Regions from separate parts of the Alteromonas sp. G4i13 genome, predicted to be linked through region 1. Evidence: predicted binding sites of a transcription regulator. Region 1 holds the regulator's gene; each other region holds the start of a gene.
The links. The regulator LexA, encoded in region 1, represses DNA repair genes until DNA is damaged. The targets are predictions, from matches to a motif close to TACTGTATNNNNATACAGTA.

Region 1 (4,289 bases):
TGTCTGTAATAAAAGACCGCGAAAGTAACGCAGAAGCGGTGTTTATTATTGAAGATAGTATTATTTCTGGCTTATTTTACGACATCAATGGTGACGGAGTTGATGAAGTTGCTTATTTATATGGGAGCGAATATTACAATGCGACTTCTATTGCCATTGTAGATGTTCGCACAGGTGAGCAGTTGCAACAGTACGATATTGACAGCGTCAATAACCTTGCTTTTGGTAACGTAGATGACGACGCATCGATAGAAATGGTAACGAACAATGGTTATGTATTTGATATCGAAAGCGGTGCCAACCAATGGCTATACGGTAGCGGGTTCAGCGACGCATTTGTTGTGCTGGGTGATATGAATAACGATGGTGTAGATGAAATCATCGGTGCCGATAGTTGGAATGATATCTCAATCTACTCAGCAGTATCGAAAAGCAGTTTGGCAACGGCGGAACATGGTGACATTTGTGATATCGCCTATAGTAAAGAAAGCCCAGCTACAGAAGGAATAGTGGTTGTCTCCGAGTGTCAGTGGGGACAAGTTAGAGGTTTTGCATTAGAAGCGGGACAAATCTCTGAGCAGTGGGCTCTTAACCACAACACTTACAGTGGCATGTCACTTCTCATTGACGATTTAGACAATGACAATGTGGACGACATTATTTGGACTGGTGAGAATCAAATTTTAGTAGCGCAACAAGATGCCAACGGTGAATATGCCTTATCAGATATAAAAGGTGCGCCGCGCGCGAGTAGATATCATGCCGCGGGTTGGGCACCTTATGGCGATAATGATGAAAGAGCCGTCTTTGTTAGCGATACAAGTAGTTACGAATCATCTATTCAGATTTTATCGGTAGATAAAGAGGATAACTTTGCGATAAGTGCTGAGGTTGGCGAAGATGTCTATAACTATAGCAAACCGGTCGTTACAGACTACAACAATGACGGTGTGGGTGAGTTACTAATAGGGGCACTGGATTATAGTTCGTCGTTTAATGTCGTGAGACTTACAGATAACGCTATTCAGTGGACACTGAACAATAATCAGAATAGTGAAATTTCGTTTATTGAAGCCATTGACGTAAATAACGATAGTTACGCCGATGCAGTTATTATTGAGAACAATCGACTTAAAGCGTTTGATATCGAGAATCAGGTGCTTATCGACTCAATCATTAACGATTTTTCAATTAATGCGCTTGCTGCCTCTGAAAAAGACGGTGTGCATTATTTTGCTGTTGGGGGCTATAGTTCGCTCAAGCTCTATAAAATGCAGGATGGTGAATTTGTTGGATTGAATGAATTGGAAACCAATTGTGACCAATTGCTCACGGTAAATTTTGATAGTGATAGCGAACTTGAATTTGCGTGTTTAAATAGAAACTACAACACCATCAATGTTTATGACGTGGCGAGCGATGCATTAGAACTCAAAGACGCTATAGCACCGTCATTCTACCCTCAGTATATAGCGGCTGTTCCAACGACGTCGTCTAATCAGTCGATTCTCGCTATCTACCAGCCTAACGAGAATGACTATTCGTACAATTATTATGACAGCATCGCATATCGCGTGGTTGAGGTTGATAATAAAGGCAATGTGGTGTGGCAAAGCCCTGGACTTGGGCTCGATAATGTTGAAGGCATGCGCACACGTCAAAATAGTGATGGGGAGCTGGAGTTACAAATTAGTAACCCGAACATGGCTCTTCTCGTAAAATAAGAGGAAAGCACTTGTCGTAGGCTATTGCAGATCGCAAAAGACGCGGCAAGTGCTTGTTATTTAGTTTTAGGTGTATATACTTACAGGAACTGTATGAACAGACAGGTCTTTTATGCGCCCACTCACAGCTCGACAAACCGAAGTTTTAGAACTTATTAAAACAACCATGTTAGAAACGGGAATGCCGCCTACTCGTGCGGAAATAGCCCGTCAGCTTGGCTTTCGTTCTGCTAATGCAGCAGAGGAACATTTGAAAGCATTGGCGCGTAAAGGCGTGATTGAAATTTTGCCTGGTACGTCTCGTGGCATTAAGCTCAATATCCCTCTTGATAACGACGCACAAGAAGAAGAAGGCCTACCGTTAATTGGGCGTGTTGCAGCCGGTGAGCCGATCTTGGCGCAAGAGCATGTTGAATCGCACTACAAAGTCGATCCTGCACTGTTTCAACCCCATGCCGACTTTTTGCTACGCGTTAACGGTATGAGCATGAAAGACATTGGTATTTTAGACGGTGATCTTCTCGCTGTTCATCGCACCACTGATGTTCACAACGGTCAGGTGGTTGTGGCGCGTGTAGATGAAGACGTCACCGTAAAGCGTCTAGAGAAACGCGGGCGTGAAGTATTGCTTCATGCTGAGAATGATGAGTTTGCACCAATAAAAGTTGATTTAGCGACTGAACATTTTGCGATAGAAGGCATTGCGGTGGGTGTGATCAGAAACGCTGACTGGATGTAGTATTTTAGCTTGTTTGTATAAAAGCGGCGCGTTAGCCGCTTTTTTTATGTCTTTTGTTCCTGTTTTTTTCTTCAATCTGCCAACTTAGGTTTTATCCTGCCTAGCAAACCTGTTGGTTTTCTGCGCGCTTATTTTTATCATTACTCACGTTATTCTTTCTATGAATGCTTCAAGTATTTTCCATTTTTTATTTTGAATTTTGTTTGAAATCGACATTGAGTCATCGATTACTTATTGATTTCTTAACTAGTTAGTCGAGCATTTACTTTAACCCCGTGTTCAAAATGCCTGTTTGATTCCAAGGGCATCCCACAGCAATGGCTTTCTCTTTTTGCACGTGAAATCCCCCGCGACCATTTTAGTAAATGATTAAAAATTAACCACTTCGTTAAATTTTTAATAGAAAAGACTAGACGGCGCGACATTATTGCGCAATTCTTATACAGAGATTAACAAAATAATAACAATGACTCTAAATTTGTTTTACAAGTTGAGGTTATGGGTCAATCGTTCGCAAACCATTTGGTAGGGCATCGCGCAAATTAATCAGCGTCTTTGACCACGCCATTACGGAGGTGCTGAGTGAAACAACTAACGACCGTTTTCGCAAAATGGTGTTCTAGTATACCAATTTTGCTTTTTTCCCCTTTGCTTTTTGCGCAAGAAGCAAGCGAAGAAGCCTCTTCGCTTAATTTGAGACGCGGTGCTACCGACATCAGTGGGCAGGTATACGACCTCCATATGTTGATGTTCTTCATTTGTGTAGGTATCGCGGTTGTAGTTTTTGGCGTGATGTTCGCCTCAATGTATCTACATAGAAAGTCCCGTGGCGCCAAGCCAGCTAATTTTCACGAAAACGTGAAGGTGGAAATTGCTTGGACCGTTATTCCTTTCCTTATTCTTATTTTCATGGCGGTACCCGCAGCGAATACCCTAATTGCTATGGAAGACACGTCTGAGCCTGACATGACGGTGTTAGTAACAGGCTCTCAATGGAAATGGCATTACAAGTACATGGATAGCGATGTAGAGTTTTATTCTTTACTCGCCACTCAGCGCGAGCAAATAGAAAACAAATTTCAGAAAACAGATAACTACCTGCTGGAAGTTGACCGTCCCTTGGTTATTCCTACTGGGAAAAAAGTACGCTTTCTTATTACCTCTGACGACGTTATCCACTCTTGGTGGGTTCCTGACTTTGCCGTGAAAAAAGATGCCAACCCCGGCTTTATTAACGAGTCTTGGGCCAAGGTGAATGAGCCGGGTATTTATCGCGGACAGTGCGCAGAGCTTTGTGGTAAAGACCATGGCTATATGCCGGTTGTGGTAATTGCTAAAGAACCCGCCGAGTTTGAAAAGTGGATGGGCGAACAAGAAGAGATTGTTCGTAAAGCAAAAGAAGAAGAGCAGCGTCTACTTTCTATGAATATGTCTATGGATGAACTGATGAAAGAGGGCGAGCGAGTATACAACGCAACGTGCGCTGCTTGCCATATGCCAAATGGTGAAGGTTTACCTGGCGTGTTCCCGGCATTAAAAGGCAGCAAAATGGCGCTGGAGGATCAGCAGGGCCATATTGACATAGTGCTTCATGGTAAGTCGGGGACGGCCATGCAAGCGTTTGGAAAAATGCTAAGTCTTAAGGAAATTGCCGCAGTTATTACATACGAGCGAAATGCTTGGGGAAATAAAACTGGCGATATGGTTCAAGCCAAAGATGTAAACGCAGTGGCAAACGGAAACTAGGAGCAGACAATGAGCAAAGCAACTGAAGTTATTTCGCCAGATACCTCTGCGCCTCATGACGGTCACCTACATGATGACCA
Region 2 (4,289 bases), on a different contig from region 1:
GGCTGCGCACAAAGATAAGTCTGTCATGGCGGCACTTATTAACCCGCACTCATTAACCGATGGCGCGTCAAATCAGCCACAGCCCGATGGCAATAAACCTTACTTCGATGAGCAGTTAGGCACATGGGTTGCACCATTTATTATGGCGGCCATCAATACTAAAAACGTTCATCGCACGAACTACCTGGGCGGATATAGCTACGGCAAGAACTTTCAATATGATGAAATGATGATGACTGGCCCAGGTGAGAAAGGTGAAGCCATGGCGAATCACGTTGCCAAAGATAAGTCGCTTGCAAGTGATGATGGCCCTAAACCAGGTGAAGGCCCGAGCAAAGAAGAGCGCGAAAATGGCTTTTACGATGTCATGTTTGTGGGTACCGCTACCAATGGTGATATGCTAGCCGTATCGGTAAAAGGCGACAAGGATCCAGGTTACGGCTCTACCAGTAAAATGATTTCAGAATCTGCCCTTTGCTTGTGCAAAGACGTTAGTTTATCTGGTGGTTTCTTCACACCTGCGGCAGCACTTGGTAACAAGCTTATCCGCCGTTTAGAAGAAAAAGCAGGCTTAACGTTTGCTATCGAGAAATAGCGATTCAAAAAACGAAGGCTGAACACAAATTGCGTTCAGCCTTTTCTCTCTGCGCTAGGTGTTATTGTTGTTTTTTAAGCGAGTACCGCTTTTAATGCTTTAACGCACGCGTCAGTTTCTTCAGGTGTCCCTACGCTAATACGTGACCATGAGTCGTACCCAGGCCACGTGCGCCCTACAACCTTTATACCTTGAGCTTTCATCTTTTCTGCAAATTTATCGTGCGGCATGCCCGTATCCATGTAAATAAAATTCCCTTGTGGATTTGGCGCAAACGGCTGCTTTAACTCTTTAGCTACTTTTACTAACTTTTCACGCTCAGTTTTAATGCGTGAGCGCATTGTGTTTAAGTTCTCATGATCATCCATACTTGCCATACCCGCTACTAATGCCAAGTAATTCACACCACCCATGCGCAGCATACCGCCCATTGTTTTAGCTTGCTCAGCAGGCATGATGGCGTAACCGAGACGCTGTCCCGCCATGGCGTGAATTTTAGAGAAGGTGCGGCAAATCACCACGTTGTACCCCTCAGCTACTAGCTTCGATTGCACATTAGCGGGGTAAGCATCAGACATTTCAATGTAGGCTTCATCGATGAAAACCTGTGCTTTCTTCGATACGCGTTTTGCAAAAGCGGTAAGCTTCGCCGCATCTACCATGCTCCCTGTCGGATTATTTGGATTACATACGTACACAGCAGTCGTATCTTCGGTTACTGCAGCTTCAATTGCATCTAGGTCAAAAGTCATATCATTGGCTAACGGCACGTAGATCACGTCTGCCCCCATAAACTCAGCGCCCCGTGGTACGCCTTCGTAGGTTGCCATAGACGTTACCAGCTTATTGCCGTTTTTGGTGATCCAGTCCGCATAGCCAAAAAGAATAGGTGAAGATCCATTCGTAATTACGATTTGCTCAGCAGATACGCCTTCTTGCTCAGCAATTTTTTGCGCTAACACTTCAACCGTAGCGTCGGTATAACGCGCTAGGTTTAAAAGCTCGCTTTGCATTGCCTTTGCGGCTTTTTTTGACGGCCCAAAGGCGTTTTCATTTGACGATAAGCGAATAAGACCATCGTTTACATTGGGGGTAGCAGACGGGAAGTGTTCAGTTTGCATACCTGCGGCACGAAGGTCGCCCATAATACTGTCAACGCTGGTCGTTAGCGCTACCGCGCCTGCACCTAATCCCACAGACTTTAACCAATTACGGCGTGAAGAATTCACGGTGCTCTGTTGTTCATTTTTATTCATATTTCGCTCTGCCTTCCGTCTATATTCACTTTAGACTAAAGGCTTAATTTTGAACGCGCAATAGCATGAAAAACCTAAACCATTGACATAAATGCACTTTTTACGTGCATGTGGCGCACTAAAATTGACAACATAAGAAGTTTTAACGCGTTAAGTCGTTACATTACGGTGCAGCGTTATTTTGTCGTTTTTGGCGTTTGCGATGAATGACATTTTTTCTGATGTTAAAGGCGCAGCACTCTCTCGCTATTGGTTCTTCGCACTTGAAGCCTGCCTTTTAAACGACTGTGTAATCCATCTATATAAATACAAAGTAAGAATTACGGCGAAACATTCATCGATTACTCAGTATGCAAAACAGGAGTTAAATATGGCTAAGGACCACGGCAACCAAATTAAAAACGACGACACTTACGAAGCCCTTCGCGACGAAGGCTACAGTAAAGAGAAGTCGGCGCGCATTGCCAATGCGCAAGCCAATAGCGAACAAACCCCTTCTAAAGATGGTGGAAAAGGCAAAAAATACGAGGATCGCACTAAAGAGGAACTGTATCAAAAGGCCAAGGAAGTCGGCATTGAAGGTCGCTCTAACATGAGCAAAGACGAATTAATTGATGCGTTACGCAATCATTAGTGGCGGATAGACCGCCACATACAAAAACTGGTCACTGTGGCGGTGATGATTACGTTTTATCAGACACGCATAATTTGTGCATTTCGTGGCAAACCTCAACTTCAAGTAAAGATCTACCGCCTCATTAGTAGGCGACTAGCTCTTCGCCCGCCCAATACATGACAATATTTCATGATAAAATGAAAATAAGTCATTTTTATTCATAGTTAAATCAACGTATAACGTGTTCATAGCTTTTACAGCAGTCTCACTACTCGGTTTAACTTTAGGAATAGAAGCGCATTCTCATGAACAACAACGTGAACACAGATTTCTCTTTTACTATTAACAGCGTTCAGTTTAATGAAGATTATCGCCCTTCAGACAACACACGCATCACCACCAACTTCGCCAATTTAGCTCGTGGTCAACGCCGCAAAGAAAATTTGCGCGATGCACTAAGCATGATAAACAACCGCTTTAATGCACTGGCTAGCTGGGATAATGAAAGTGGCGATCGCTATGCTGTCGAACTTGAAATTGTGTCGGTAGATATCGACGTTGAGGGTAACGGCAACACATTCCCAACTATCGAAATCTTACAAACCAATATAATTGACAAAAAAACGGGTAAACGCACTCAAGGTATTGTGGGAAACAACTTCTCGTCTTATGTTCGCGATTATGACTTTAGCGTTCGTCTATCTAATCACAATCGTGGCCAGTCTTCGTTCAGTGTCCCTACCGATTTTGGTGATCTGCACGGAAAGTTGTTTAAGTATTTCGTTAATTCAGAAGCCTATAAAGCACATTTTTCAAAGCTGCCGGTCATTTGTTTAAGCGTTTCCGACAATAAAACCTACCGTCGAACAGAAAATCAGCACCCCGTTTTAGGCGTTGAATATCAGCCTAATGAATCATCACTAACTGAACAGTATTTCAAGAAGATGGGCTTAAACGTGCGCTATTTCATGCCACCAAACAGTGCTGCTCCTTTTGCATTTTATTTCTTTGGTGATTTGTTAAACGACTACACCAATTTAGAACTTATCAGCACTATTGCTACGATGGAGACCTTCCAGAAAATTTATCGCCCTGAGATTTATAACGCTAACGCCCAGGCAGGTTTAAGCTACAAACCAAACTTGAAAAATAGCGATCACTCAGTGACTCGCATTGTTTATGACCGTGAGGAGCGGACTCATCTAGCCGTTGAACAAGGCAAGTTCGTAGAAGAGAACTTTATAAAGCCTTATCAACACAAGTTAGCGCAATTCACAGCAAGCTACGCCTGATCCGTTCATTTAGATACTTGCGATTTTCAAACCGCACATGTTGCGACTACAAAGCTATGATAAGGGCAGCACGTTCTGCCCCTCGCGCATCCATACAAATTATTGATTAGAAGAAAGCGAATCACATGAAAAAACTACTCCCCACTTCAATTGCAGGCAGTCTTCCAAAACCATCGTGGCTTGCACAGCCTGAAACCCTGTGGTCGCCGTGGAAGCTAGAAGATGAAGCATTAGAGGAAGGCAAAAAAGACGCGCTTCGCGTTACGCTTCAGGAACAAGCCCTATCAGGCATAGATATTGTGTGTGACGGTGAGCAAACTCGTCAGCATTTTGTAACTACTTTTATTGAGCACCTTGACGGTGTTGATTTTGAAAACCGTAAAACCGTACGTATTCGCAATCGCTACGACGCTAGCGTACCTGTCGTTACCCATGCTGTTACACGGCCAAAATCAGTGTTCGTTGAAGACGCAAAGTTCTTAAGGAGCCAAACCGATCAGCCCATAAAATGGGCGTTACCTGGCCCTATG
Region 3 (4,289 bases), on a different contig from region 1:
ATTGCATATCACCGTATTTAAAGTGGTCGAAAAAGCTGTTGGTCGTACCTACTACTCTAAAACCTCTGTGGGTATCACCCAAAGATAGTGGGATAAGCCACGATACCTGCTTGTTAGATTGAAGCGCCGCAATACTTTTATATTCAATACCTTTGGTGGGAGTGCCTATATTAAACACTGATGACAGGAGTAAATTAAGCTGTCCACTTGGTGCGCCAACAATAAGATCTACACCAGAAACGGTGCGCGTAAAACTGGTTTTAACTTGGGTGCGAATAACGTCCACGCACAAAAGTAAACTAATGCTGATGGTAATGCTTAAAAGTGTGAGGATTGCCGTTGTTTTCCTGCGCTTTAAGCTTTCAATAGCAATGGTACTTAGCATTACGCACGCTCCTGTGCTTTTGTGGCCTCATCGCCTCGCGTTTTTATGTGGTTTGTACTTGGGCTTAATTCACTCATGCTGCAGTGGCGGTCGAAATAACTCTCCATGGCTTTATCGTGACTAACAAAAATCATGGTGCTTTCACCTGCAACGTCTTTTAGCAGCGACATAAAACTATCTCTGGCATCGGTATCTAGGGCAGAGGTAGGTTCATCGACAATTAATAATTGTGGGTCGTTAATCAGTGCTCTGGCAATGGCAACGCGCTGCTGCTGACCAATACTCAATGCGTCAGCTTTCGCATGCAGCACGTGAGAAGGCAGCTGTAGCTTGTCCAGTAAATGACGAAGCTTTGCGTCTGATGCTGTCTTGCTGACGTTTGTACTTGCAAAATACACCGCCGCATTAATGTTCTGTGCCACAGAAAGGTAGGGAATAAGATTAAATTGTTGAAAAACAACGCCGATATTGCGTGCTCTAAACTTGTCCCGCTGTCGGTTCGATAATGTGGAGAAAGGCTGCGCTAATAAGGCAATGTCGCCCTGAGTTGGAGTTAATGTTCCGCACAGCAAATTGAGCAATGTGCTCTTTCCGCTACCCGAAGGCCCTGAGAGAAAAACGTGCTCACCTTGCGAAACTTGCCACGCTTTAATGTCAATGATGGGGGGGCTTTCTTTGGTGTACGAAAACTGTAAATTGCTAACTTCAATCGCTTTGTTGCGCTCTTCAGTCACTGCACTGCGGCCTTCAACTACTGCATTGCGCTGGGAGTGAGTGCTATTGTTTTTATTGATGGTATTCACGCTAAGCCCGACCTGTATTTACGTCTTATGTTCACATTAGCAAAAGCGACACGTCTGTTCACCCAGTTAAAAACCAGAGAAAACACATTGCCGCGTTGAGGTAATGTTATCAAATAACATTTTTTCGTATAGCTATGCTATCAGATCTCATCAGCCTAAAGCGGCAATTGCTCTTATTAATTGCTCATCATAACGACGCAAAAGAAAGGCGCGCCTAAATTATCAGCCGTTAGCTTGTAGCTTTACCACTTCTGCGCTTTCATCTTCTAATACGCTTTCTGCGGTAGCGCCTTTGAAAATCTTACTGATTTTATCTTTGTTTTTAGACAGCATAATGGTGAGTTCTTCCACTACGCTATCGTCTAGCTTAATGCCCTTCGCATAAATGTAGTCAGCAAGGTTATCCGCTGCATCGAGCATTTTGTCATACTGATCGGCTTCTTTTTTGTCGGTAGTTACCAATTTTTCTACCCCTTTGTGCGTAACAACATACTGTGTGGTAATGGCCATGGTAGGTCCCCTGTTTGTTAAAGACACAAAAACTGTACAGTATTTTACTGTATAAATAAACAGTATTTTGATTAAATGTCTGAGCGTAGTGTTTGGGGAAAGGGCAAATGATTGTTCTAAAGGTGATTAATGCTTGTGCAATTAGTAACTGCTGCGTATAATGCGCGCCCTTACAGCCATCCCAATTCGTTCCTTGTCTCCATACAGTCGGCTGTACTGTCGAGGCTACAACCGTAAGGAGCTATAATGCGTCATTACGAAATCGTATTTATGGTTCACCCTGATCAGAGTGAACAAGTACCTGGTATGATCGAGCGTTATACCACAATCCTAAAGCAAGACGGTGGTCAGATTCATCGTTTAGAAGATTGGGGCCGTCGTCAACTGGCTTACCCAATTGAAAAGCTGCACAAAGCCCACTACGTACTAATCAATGCTGAAGCGTCTGCAGAAGCTGTTGATGAATTGGAAAATGCTTTCCGTTTCAACGACGTGATCCTACGTAACATGGTTATGCGCACTAAGACTGCTGTGACTGAGCCTTCTCCAATGATGAAAGAAGAGCCTCGTCGTGAGCGTCGTGACGATTCTGCTCCTCGCCAAGATCGCGCGGAAAAGAAAACTGAAACCACTGAAGACAACGCTTAAGGAGATCACCCATGGCTCGTTTTTTCAGACGTCGTAAGTTCTGCCGTTTCACTGCAGAAGGTGTGACTGAGATTGATTACAAAGATATCGCTACTCTGAAGAACTACATCACTGAGAGCGGTAAAATTGTCCCTAGCCGTATTACTGGTACAAGCGCAAAATATCAGCGTCAGCTGTCTTCTGCGATCAAGCGCGCACGTTTCCTTGCGTTGCTTCCGTACACTGATTCACACAAGTAATTTGGCGAATATAAGGGTTAGCTAAGATGAATATCATCCTACTAGATAAAATCGCCAACCTTGGCGGCCTGGGCGACCAAGTGACTGTTAAGTCTGGTTACGCTCGTAACTTCCTTTTCCCACAGGGTAAAGCGGTTCCTGCAACTAAAGACAACGTTGAAAAGTTCGAAGCACGTCGTGCTGAACTTGAAGCGAAAATTGCTGAGCAACTAGCTGCTGCTAACGCACGCGCTGAAAAAGTTGCTGAGCTTGCTGAAGTTACAATCGCAGCTCCTGCTGGTGACGAAGGTAAACTATTTGGCTCTGTTGGTACTCGTGACATCGCTGATGCAATCACTGCAGCTGGCGTTGAAGTACAAAAAGCAGAAGTTAAACTACCTACTGGTACTCTTCGTGAGACTGGTGAGTATGACATCGACTTACAACTTCACTCTGACGTTATCACTTCAATCAAAGTGATCATCATTGCTGAAGCGTAATCGCTGACGTATTTGAAAAAAGCCGCTCCTAGAGCGGCTTTTTTTTGCTCTAAATTTTTGTTCGATACTTAAAGACCAATACCAATCCGCATAGATGATTGCCCACCCAGAAGGCGCTGGCAAGTTTCCTAACAAAGCGTGGGAATGCAGGAATGGCCGTTGCTTTTCAAATTCCCAGAGTGAAGCTTGCCAGACCTTCCCGAAGGGCGAGTTTAAAATATCCCTACCCTCACTCCACGTCGCGACGCCTAATTAACGATGGGTGTAAGCAAATATGTCCAGCGCCGACAAATGGCGTATTTTTGAGGTCCACTCATCTGCGATAAATAACGTTTTTTAAACGGTATTTAAACAAAATGTTAATAATCGCTGAAATTCTTAGTGTCATGGCTTTAAACTTTTTCTGTCATTCCTGCGACCTATAGTAAACCAAACAATAAAAAGCATAAGTGCCATATTATGGACATCACTAAGCAAGCAATAAAAAACGCGACTGGGGTAGGTATCGGAATAACGCTACTGGTATTTTTAGGGCTATATAGCCTGTTTAATTTACCGGTACAGCTGTTTCCTGACATTGAAAGACCGAATATTAACATCCAGACCTCGTGGCGCGCTGCTTCGCCCCAAGAAATTGAGTCGGAGATCATTGAACCTCAAGAGGAAGTGCTGCAAGGGATCCCTGGCCTTGAGTCGATGAATGCATGGGCAAACCAAGGTAATGCGTGGATTAATCTAGAGTTTGGTTTAGATACGGACATGCAGAAAACGCTCATTGAAGTGATTAGCCGCATGAATCGCGTACCGCCACTACCTCGCGATGCCTTGTCTCCTAATATTATGCTTGCTGGAAGTGGGGGAGACGCCCCCGCTTTGACCTACTTTTTTCTTCAGCGCCTTCCGGGCAATCCAAACGAAATTAATACCTATGTAACCTTTTTTACCGATGTCATTAAACCTCAGCTTGAATCTATCCCGGGCGTTGCAAGGGCGCGTATGGAAAGCGGGGTTGGCGGCGTTGAGGAGTTTCAAATTGTTTTCGACCCGTTTAAAGCGGCGCAGTTAGGCATTGACCTAACGGCAGTTGCCAACGAGTTGGGGCGTGCGAATGATATTTCAGGTGGCTTTGTCGATGTGGGCAGAAGACGCTATACCCTGCGTTTTGAAGGTCGCTACGAGCCTACGCAAATGGGTGAAATGATCCTCGAATGGCGAGACGGCAGCC

Region 2: ACFI6J_RS07185 (DUF7218 family protein) is a predicted target of LexA. The motif match lies at 2,148-2,167, and genes of this name have one in related genera.
Region 3: ACFI6J_RS03440 (YebG family protein) is a predicted target of LexA. The motif match lies at 1,744-1,763, and genes of this name have one in related genera.

Annotation. Positions count from the first base shown of each region.
Region 1 is NZ_JBHNYX010000006.1:89,748-94,036, forward strand. It holds gene ACFI6J_RS04375 (COG1470 family protein) at 1-1,724, shown strand, start outside; gene lexA (transcriptional repressor LexA) at 1,837-2,463, shown strand; gene coxB (cytochrome c oxidase subunit II) at 3,046-4,209, shown strand; gene ctaD (cytochrome c oxidase subunit I) at 4,219-4,289, shown strand, end outside.
Region 2 is NZ_JBHNYX010000010.1:113,533-117,821, forward strand. It holds gene ACFI6J_RS07175 (saccharopine dehydrogenase family protein) at 1-595, shown strand, start outside; gene ACFI6J_RS07180 (pyridoxal phosphate-dependent aminotransferase) at 670-1,851, opposite strand; gene ACFI6J_RS07185 (DUF7218 family protein) at 2,222-2,485, shown strand; gene ACFI6J_RS07190 (DUF1852 domain-containing protein) at 2,785-3,759, shown strand; gene ACFI6J_RS07195 (methionine synthase) at 3,885-4,289, shown strand, end outside.
Region 3 is NZ_JBHNYX010000005.1:33,340-37,628, reverse strand. It holds gene ACFI6J_RS03450 (ABC transporter permease) at 1-385, opposite strand, end outside; gene ACFI6J_RS03445 (ABC transporter ATP-binding protein) at 385-1,188, opposite strand; gene ACFI6J_RS03440 (YebG family protein) at 1,411-1,698, opposite strand; gene rpsF (30S ribosomal protein S6) at 1,945-2,346, shown strand; gene rpsR (30S ribosomal protein S18) at 2,358-2,585, shown strand; gene rplI (50S ribosomal protein L9) at 2,612-3,064, shown strand; gene ACFI6J_RS03420 (efflux RND transporter permease subunit) at 3,524-4,289, shown strand, end outside.